DNA from 2 places in the Pseudomonas sp. TS_SC_3 genome. Region 2 is predicted to be linked to the other one. Evidence: predicted binding sites of a transcription regulator. Region 2 holds the regulator's gene; the other holds the start of a gene.

Region 1 (4,843 bases), 1.9 Mb from region 2:
CGGCAGCAAACCGGGGGCCGGTGGCTGGCCCCGTTGGGTGCGCTTGGGGTCGACAAAGCGGGCGCCTGGGATGTGTCCGGCGGCATAGCGGGCACTGCTGGTCAGGTCAACCAGGATGAGCTCGGGCGCATCTAGGCGGCTGGCCAGTTGGGCAGGTTCGATCAGCAAGGGCAACTCAGCGAAGGCGGTCATGCCAGGCCTCTTTTGACGGTAGGGGGACAGATTGTAGCGGAAAGCCTAGCGGCCGCGGTTGGCAAAGCTGGCCAGGGCCCGCTCAATGCATTGCACGGTTTTGCCGAAGCCCTGCACGCTGACATCGCTCAGCATGTGGCCGCCTTGGTCGGCGAAGATCAGCATGACCACGCGGTTGTTGCTGGCAATCGAGCGAATCAGCAGGTGTTCGCTGGGGAACAGGCTTTTCAGCGAGCCCGGCAGCATGGCAGAAAACTGCGCAATGTTGGCGGGGGTCAGCGTGAGCTGCGCCGGTGCACTGAGCAGGCGGCGCAGCACCTGGCTTTGTTGCGGGTCAAGGCTGAGGCTGGCGGCGGCTTTGTCCAGGCCGCTCTGCTGTTGGGCGATCAAACGGGTGTGGTTGCGATCCGCCAGCAGGATCAGTACACGCTGCATGCCGCAGGCCTGGAGTGCCTGATTGGCGCAGGCGGTGAGCTGCAGCACATTGGTGAACGCGCTGGGCTGTGCCAGCAGCTGCGCGCATTGTTGGCGCCACGCACTGACGACGGCGGGCTTGGGCGGTTCGACGACAGCTTGCAAGTGCCGCTCCTGCCACGGCCAGAGCAGCGCCTCGGCAGGATGCCAGAGGTCGGTAGCGGGCAGTTGGCGGGCGCTGCTAACAGCATTCTGGTGCAGTAACTGCTGCACGCTGTCGAGCGGCAGTTGCAGAAATAGGCCGGCCAGACGCTGCCAGCGCAGGCTATGTTGGCTGTTCCAGGCATAGTGCGCGGAGAGCGCCATGCCGTTGGCCAGCAGGATGCTATTGGCTGGCTGAGTCAACCAGCGGCGCAGGTTGCTGTCGGCGTCTAGGTATTGCTGTTGGTGCAATGGGTGCTCATTGTCGCGGGCGATATGCAGCGCTTTAACCAATAGGCGTCGGTCATTGACCAGCAAGCGGTAACCTTGGGTTATCCCTTCCGGTAAACGCCACTGCTCGCTGAGTGCGAGGCAAAGCTTGAGCAGGGGCACGCCCAGCAGTTCCTTTTCGACCTTGCCTGCTGCCTCGCCCTTGACCAGCACCCGTTGCTCCCACACCTCGAACAGCTCGGGGTGGGCTGCGAGCAGGGTCCAGATCGGCGCGAGAAACAACAGGCTGCCCCAGTGTACTTCCTGCCACAGCCGCGCCAGCCGCCCGGCAAACAGACCATTGGCCTGATGGCTGGCATGTTGGCTGATCAGCTGGATTTGCCTGAGGCCTTTGGGCAGTTCCTGTTCGGCTAAGGCGGGCAGGCGGCTGAGCAGGTCTTCGGTGCGTTTGATGCCAAGGCGACTGATCGCAGCTTCAAGGCTTTCGGCTTGTTCGCTGAGCCCGCTGCTTTTGCGGTTGGCCTCGCGCAGTACGCTGAGCGCCAGCGCCGGGCACTCCTGCATTAAATCCGCCAGCTCGCGCATTGAGCGATTACTGTCCGCGAGGGCGCGGCGCAGCTTCTGCAGGCTATCGCTGGAAGCAGGCAATAGCTGGCTGTCCAGCTGCTTGAGCCAGTCAGTCATCGTGCGCGGATAGTGGATAGGCTTTGGCATGCGGGTTGAGACAAGCTGGCTTTTGACCTTAACTGGCTATAGTCTCGCGCAAAACTTCCGATAAATAGAAGGGTTGTTTTGCAAAGCCCCTTTCTACCCTCTCTGGCAAGTCTCTTTCTATGGCAAAAATCATTGGCATCATTGTTGTATTCGCCAGCGTGTTGGGCGGTTTTATCCTCTCCGGTGGCCAGTTTATGGCGTTGGTTCACCCCTTCGAGATTCTGATTATCGGTGGCGCTGCACTCGGGGCTTTCCTCCAGGCCAACCCTGGCAGCGCGTTTATGCATGTGTTCAAGAAGTCGCTGAGCATGTTCGGCTCGCGCTTTACCCATGCCTACTATCTCGAAGTGCTCAAGCTGCTTTATGAAATTCTCAATAAAAGCCGCCGCGAAGGCATGATGGCCATCGAGGCCGATGTCGAAGACCCGGCTGCTAGCCCGATTTTCAGCAAGTACCCCGGCATCCTTAAAGATCAAAAGATGACCTCTTTCATCTGCGATTACCTGCGCATCATGTCCTCCGGCAACATGGCACCGCATGAGCTTGAAGGGCTGTTCGATATGGAAATCTCCAGCCTCAAGGAAGACATCGAACACCCGGCGCACGCCGTGGCCAAAGTGGCCGACGGCATGCCTGCGATGGGGATCGTGGCGGCGGTACTGGGTATCGTGATCACCATGTCGATTCTTGCCGAAGCGGACAACGCCGAGATTGGTCAGAAGGTGGGTACGGCGCTGGTGGGTACGTTCTTCGGGATTCTGGCGTCCTATGGCTTCTTCGGGCCGCTTGCTGCGGCACTGGAGCATGACGCCAAGGAAGAACTGAACGTGTACGAGGCGATTAAGGCCGGCCTGGTGGCCTCGGCTTCGGGCATGCCGCCGTCATTGGCCGTGGAGTTTTCTCGCAAGGTGTTATTCCCTGCGCACCGTCCGAGCTTCGCAGAGCTTGAACAGGCCATGCGCGGGAGCTAAGACACAGCATGGAAAATAACCAGCCGATCATCGTCAAGCGCGTTAAAAAGGTTGCCGGCGGCCACCACGGTGGTGCCTGGAAAATTGCCTTTGCTGACTTTGCCACGGCGATGATGGCGTTCTTTCTGGTGATGTGGCTGATGACCTCGGCCACGCCAGAGCAGAAAAAACTCATCTCCGGCTACTTCCAAGACCCCGTTGGCTTTTCCGAAAGCGCCAGTCCCTATGTGATAGACCTCGGCGGTACGCCAACACCTGCGCCTGATAAAACCCTCAACGATGTGCCGCAGGATGAGAAAACGCCGGCCGAAGATGTTCAGGCCGACGTCGATAAGTTGCAGGCTGAGTCCATTGCCGAAGAAGTTGAGCGCGAGCGCTTGGAGCTGTTGCTGCAGGAGCTGCAAAACAAAGTTGAAGACAATCCTCAACTGCAGAACTTCAAGGATCAAATTCTCTTTGAGATCACCCAGGATGGTCTGCGTATCCAGATCATGGATGCTGAAAATCGGCCGATGTTTGCCTCTGGGAGCGCGCAACTGCGCCCATATTTCGAAGATATTCTGCTGGCCTTGACCGACACCATCGCCGCGGTGCCGAACAAGATCAGCGTCAGCGGCCATACCGACGCCGCGCCCTTTGTCGGGCGTGGCGGGTATGGCAACTGGGAGCTGTCGGCTGATCGCGCCAATGCGGCGCGGCGCGTGCTGATTGCCGGTGGTTATGACGACGAGCAGGTGGCGCGCGTGGTGGGTTTTGCGTCTTCGGCGTTGTTTGACCGGGAAACACCGCTGAATCCAGTCAATCGGCGCATCGATATTGTTGTGCTGACGAAGAAAGCCCAGCGCGCCATCGAGGGCGACGCCGCTACCGGTACTGTGCCGGCAGCGTCTGAGGCTGCGCCCGGTGTGCCAGATGCCGTCGTGCCGGCTGAGCCGCTCCCCGATGCGCAACTGCGTGAGCGCCTGAATATTTTTGAGGAAGGTGTACTGCAGTTCGATCAGCCGCCGGAGTGAGTGGCTACTGGCAAAAGGCCGCGATGAGTCGCGGCCTTTTTTGTTGATGGCCTGCGATCCCTGCGGGCCGTCGTGGCGGGCCGTTAAAAATCGCTCCCGGCGTTTTTTCAGTACTCAGCTTCTGGCAGGCTGGCCAGGATTTGCCGATAACTGGCCATGCGCTGAGGGTGCAGGCGACCGTCTTCCAAGGCCTTGAGGAGGGCGCAGCCCGGCTCGCGGTCATGTTTGCAGTCGCGAAAGCGGCATTGCCCGATCAGCTCATGGAACTCGATAAAGCCCGCTTCAACATCATCACGGCTGACATGCACCAAGCCAAATTCGCGAATACCGGGTGAGTCAATCAGCTCGCCGCCGCCGGGGAAGTGGAACAGGCGTGCGGTCGTCGTGGTATGAGTGCCTAAGCCGGACTGTTCCGAAAGCGGCCCAACGCGGGTGTCAACATCGGGTAGCAGGCTGTTTACCAGCGAGGATTTACCCACGCCGGATTGCCCCACAAACACACTGACATGCCCGTCAAGCTGCTGCTTGAGCTGCTCCATGCCATCGCCCTGATGCGCCGATACTTCCAGCAGCTGATAACCCAGCTGGCGGTAAACGCCGAGCATGGCGTTAAGGGCTACGCCGTTTTGCTCATCAATCAGGTCGGCTTTATTCAACAGCAACAGCGGGCGAATGCCGGCGTGCTCAGCCGCGACCAAGTAGCGGTCAATCAGGTTGGCGTGCGGCTCGGGCAGCGGTGCAAAGACGATAACGAGCAGGTTGACGTTGGCGGCCACCGGCTTCAGCTGGCCGCGCGTGTCCGGACGGCACAGCTCGGTGCTGCGCGGCAGTTGCGCGACGATCACGCCAATGCCCTGATTGCCGGCGCGCCATACCACTTGATCGCCGGTGACCATGGTCGGCAGGTTGGCGCGCAGGTGGCAACGGAATACCTGGCCGGCCAGCTCGCCAACCAGCGCTTCAACTTCGACCTGTACGCCAAAGTGGGCGATGACCAGGCCCGTTTGCTCTGGGCCCAAATCGCCGCCTTCAAGAATTTGTACGGCCTGCGATTCGCGCTTGGCGGCGCGGGCGGCACGTTCGCCCTGGATTTTTTCGATACGCCAG
Region 2 (4,843 bases):
CCTGGGGGCAGTTGCAGAACCGCCAGCCGCAGCAAGCCAATCTATGGCGCCGTTTGCAGCGTATGGGATTGTCTGCCGAGCTGTCGAAAGCACTGCTTGAGCGTGTCGCTACTATTGCCGAGCCACGTCAGGCCTGGCGTATGTTGTTGGCGCATTTGGCGCACGCGATCAAAACGCCCCAGCAAGAACCGATGGAAGAGGGCGGCGTGATCGCTCTGGTTGGCCCGGCGGGTATGGGCAAGACCACCACCTTGGCCAAGCTGGCCGCGCGTTATGTGCTCAAGTACGGCGCGCAGCATATCGCTTTGGTCAGCCTGGATAGCTACCGCATTGGTGCGCAAGAGCAGATCAAAACCTTGGGCCGAATTCTTAATGTGCCGGTAACACTGGTCGATCCTGGCCAATCGTTGACCCAGGCTCTGGCTCCGCTGGCGCGCAAGCGGGTGGTGCTGATTGATACCGCCGGCTTGCCCGCCAATGATCCTGCGCTTCGTATGCAGCTGGAAGCTCTGGCCAGCCGTGGCATCAATGCCAAAAACTACCTCGTTATGGCTGCAACCAGTCAGGGCCAAGTGCTCAAAGCCGCCTACCATAGTTATAAACGCTGTGGTTTGGTCGGTTGCATCGTCACCAAAGCGGACGAAGCCACCAGTCTGGGTGAGGTTTTAGGACTGGCTATTAGCCAGCGTCTACCGGTAGCCTATCTCACTGATGGGCCACGTATTCCCGATGATTTGCACGTTCCGCGCAGTCATCAATTGGTTAGCCGGGCTGTTGGGCTGCAGGCGACCCAAGAACCGAGCGAAGATACGATGGCGGAGATGTTTGCCGGTCTTTACCAGCAGCCCGCACGCCGCGTCAGTTAAGCGTCATGTTATTGGGATTGAGCGGTGCTTAGCCGACCAAGTGGCTCCAGTCGAAGTTAGACAAGGTGTTAGAAATTATGGGTATGCATCCCGTACAGGTGATTGCAGTGACCGGCGGCAAAGGTGGCGTCGGCAAGACCAACGTCTCGGTGAACCTGGCATTGGCACTGGCTGACCTAGGTCGCAGGGTTATGTTGATGGACGCCGACTTGGGCTTAGCCAACGTTGACGTTTTATTGGGGCTCAGCGCCAAGCGCACCCTGGAAGACGTTATAAGTGGCGAGTGCGAGCTGCGTGATGTGCTGTTGCAGGGCCCGGGCGGGATTCGCATCGTGCCTGCAGCCTCGGGCATTCAGAGCATGGTGCAGCTGTCGCCCATGCAGCATGCCGGGCTGATCCAGGCTTTCAGCGATATCAGTGACAACCTCGATGTGCTGATTATCGACACCGCCGCTGGTATCGGTGATGGCGTCGTTAGCTTCGTGCGCGCCGCGCAGGAAGTGCTGGTGGTGGTGTGCGATGAACCCACCTCAATTACCGACGCCTACGCCCTGATCAAACTGCTCAATCGTGACCACGGCATGAATCGTTTCCGGGTATTGGCCAACATGGCCCATAGCCCGCAAGAAGGTCGCAATCTATTTGCTAAGCTGACCAAAGTGACTGATCGTTTTCTCGACGTCGCCCTGCAGTATGTAGGCGCAGTGCCGTACGATGAATCAGTGCGAAAGGCCGTGCAGAAGCAGCGTGCGGTCTATGAGGCGTTCCCGCGCTCGAAGTGCGCGCTGGCGTTCAAAGCGATCGCCCAGAAGGTCGATGCTTGGCCCTTACCGGCTAACCCGCGCGGCCATTTGGAGTTCTTTGTTGAACGCTTGGTGCAGCAACCGATCACAGACGCGACCCTATGACAGCAGCCTCTGGACTTCGTATGTATAGCAAGGCGCAGGCGCAGGATTCTCAGCACCAGTTGATCGAGCGCTATGCGCCCTTGGTCAAACGCATTGCCTATCACCTATTAGCGCGGCTACCCGCCAGCGTGCAGGTTGACGATTTAATTCAAGCCGGGATGATCGGCTTGCTTGAAGCGTCAAAAAAATACGACTCCAGTAAAGGCGCCAGTTTCGAGACATTTGTTGGTATTCGTATCCGTGGTTCCATGCTTGATGAGGTGCGTAAAGGCGACTGGGCACCCCGTTCGGTGCATCGCAATAGCCGTATGGTCAGCGACGCAATTCGAAAAGTTGAGGCCAGAACAGGCCGAGACGCTAAAGATCAAGAGGTTGCGGCCGAACTCCAATTGAGTCTCGAGGATTACTACGGCATTCTTGGCGACACTTTAGGCAGCCGCCTGTTTAGTTTCGACGACCTGTTGCAGGACGGTGAGCACGGAGGCCTGACTGAAGACGCGGGCAGCAACCACCTCGAACCTTCTCGTGATCTGGAAGATGAACGCTTTCAGGCAGCCTTGGCGGATGCCATTGGTAACCTGCCGGAGCGCGAGCGCTTGGTGTTGGCGCTTTATTACGATGAAGAGTTGAATCTTAAAGAGATCGGTGCAGTGTTGGGGGTTAGCGAATCACGCGTAAGCCAACTACACAGTCAGTGTGCCGCACGTTTACGCGCCCGTTTGGGTGAGTGGCGTGCACGCTGAGCTGTTTAGCTCACGCAGCCGGTTTCACGAATAAAGGCGCATGCAGGGTGCTGGGTGCGTTTGGGACTGTACGGAGGTCGACTTGGACAAGAATATGAAAATCCTCATCGTTGATGACTTTTCAACGATGCGACGGATCATTAAGAACCTCCTGCGTGACTTGGGGTTTACCAATACCGCAGAAGCTGATGATGGCGTTACCGCGCTGCCGATGCTGCAAAGCGGCAGTTTCGACTTTCTGGTAACTGACTGGAACATGCCAGGCATGACCGGCATCGACCTGCTGCGCGCTGTGCGTGCAGATGAGCGCCTGAAAACCTTGCCGGTGCTGATGGTAACGGCAGAAGCCAAGCGTGATCAGATCATCGAAGCAGCCCAGGCTGGCGTTAACGGTTACGTCGTTAAGCCGTTTACTGCCTTGGTACTGAAAGAGAAGATTGAGAAGATCTTCGAGCGGGTCAACGGCTGATGTCTGCCATGAGGGTTCTATGGAACATAAAGATTCCGTTCAGGGCGACCTTGAGTCGTCCCTGAAACACAACGCTCGCCAATTGGTAGAAAGCCTGGAACATGGCAACTTTGGTGAAGCGGTACAGCTGATACACGAGCTGAACAAAGCACGTGACCGTGGTCTTTACCACGAGGTCGGTAAGCTGACCCGCGAGCTGCACAACGCCATCGTTAACTTCCAGCTTGACCCTCGTATGCCGCACGCAACCGAGGTCTCGCAAATCACCGATGCCACCGAGCGCCTCAATTACGTGGTGACGATGACCGAGAAAGCGGCCAATCGCACCATGGATCTGGTCGAGCAGAGCGCACCGCTGGTCAACGATCTCAGTGATCAAGCGCAAAGCCTGAGTGTAGACTGGGGGCGTTTTATGCGCCGCGAGATGAGCGCCGATGGGTTTCGTGAGCTAGCCAAGCGCGTTGAGTTATTTCTTGCAAACAGCCAGCGCGATGGCGCCAAACTGTCTGGCCACCTCAACGATATTTTGCTGGCTCAGGACTACCAAGACTTGACCGGGCAGGTAATCAAGCGAGTGACTCAGTTGGTCACTGAGGTTGAAAGCAACCTGCTGAAACTGGTGTTGATGGCCAGTCAGGTGGATCAGTTCGCCGGCATTGAGCACAACCACGAGTTGCTCCGCGCTGAACAAGAAAAACAAAAACAGCCTTCACATGGTGAAGGTCCGCAGATTCATGCCGATAAGCGTGAAGACGTCGCATCGAGTCAAGATGATGTCGACGACCTGCTTTCAAGCCTGGGATTTTAGGAGCACGACTTATGAGCTTCGGCGCCGATGAAGAAATCCTCCAGGACTTCCTGGTAGAGGCCGGCGAGATTCTTGACCTCTTGTCCGAACAGCTCGTAGAGCTGGAAAGTCGCCCGGATGACATGAATCTGTTGAACGCTATTTTTCGCGGGTTTCATACCGTCAAAGGTGGCGCCGGTTTTCTCCAACTCAATGAGCTGGTGGAATGCTGCCACATTGCAGAAAACGTCTTCGACATCCTGCGAAAGGGTGAGCGGCGCGTCGACTCCGCGTTGATGGATGTGGTGCTGGAAGCACTGGATGCCGTTAACAGCATGTTTACCGAAGTGCGTGAGCGCACTGATCTAACTCCCGCCACTCCCGCGTTGCTGGCTGCTTTGGCGCGTTTGGCTGAGCCCGCGGGTGCTGTTGAACCCGCGCCAGTCGAAGAGCCTGTTGAGGCGCAGCCTGAGCCCGCCGCCGGCGATATCACCGACAGTGAATTCGAGCATTTGCTCGGCGCCTTGGATGAGCCGTCGGCAGCCGTGCCCAGCGCCGGCAGCAGCGATGAAATCACCGATGATGAATTCGAGTCGCTGCTTGACCAGCTGCACGGTAAAGGCCAATTCGTAGCGCCTGATCCCGCTGTCGTACCTGCTAGTGCAGTCAGTACAGCACCTGCTGGCGCTGATAATGAAATCACCGATGATGAGTTCGAGTCGCTGCTTGATCAGTTGCATGGTAAGGGGCAGTTTGCCCCGCCTCCGGCATCACTACCTGCCGCGCCTGAGGCCAAGGCTGAGCCTGACGCCGCGCCAACGGGTGATATCACCGACGATGAGTTCGAAGCATTGCTCGATCAGCTGCATGGCAAAGGCAAGTTTGTCGAGCCTGAGGCAATCAAGCCTATTCCGTCTGCTGCTAAGCCTGCGGAGCCGGCCAAAGCCGCTCCCAAGCCTGCGGCAAAACCAGCAGCCAAGGTAGAGCCGGCCAAGGCACCTGCTGCCCCAGCCGCTGCGCCTGTAGCAGAAAAGGCTGCGGCACCCAGCGAAGCGGAAACCACCGTACGG

The links. Region 2 encodes FliA, which starts transcription of late flagellar genes. Its sites were predicted from a motif close to CTAAAGTTTNNNNNNNNNNNGCCGNTAA; they were not measured.
Region 1: the regulator FliA is predicted to act here: its motif matches at 1,789-1,816, upstream of motA (flagellar motor stator protein MotA).

What each region holds. Positions count from the first base shown of each region.
Region 1 covers NZ_CM149586.1:2,964,368-2,969,210, reverse strand. Annotated here, with positions in the region: gene AC0J6G_RS14175 (rhodanese-like domain-containing protein) at 1-192, opposite strand, end outside; gene AC0J6G_RS14170 (HDOD domain-containing protein) at 238-1,752, opposite strand; gene motA (flagellar motor stator protein MotA) at 1,872-2,723, shown strand; gene motB (flagellar motor protein MotB) at 2,732-3,736, shown strand; gene rsgA (small ribosomal subunit biogenesis GTPase RsgA) at 3,844-4,843, opposite strand, start outside.
Region 2 covers NZ_CM149586.1:790,981-795,823, forward strand. Annotated here, with positions in the region: gene flhF (flagellar biosynthesis protein FlhF) at 1-866, shown strand, start outside; gene fleN (flagellar synthesis regulator FleN) at 944-1,774, shown strand; gene fliA (RNA polymerase sigma factor FliA) at 1,771-2,517, shown strand; gene AC0J6G_RS03825 (chemotaxis response regulator CheY) at 2,612-2,986, shown strand; gene AC0J6G_RS03830 (protein phosphatase CheZ) at 3,006-3,794, shown strand; gene AC0J6G_RS03835 (chemotaxis protein CheA) at 3,806-4,843, shown strand, end outside.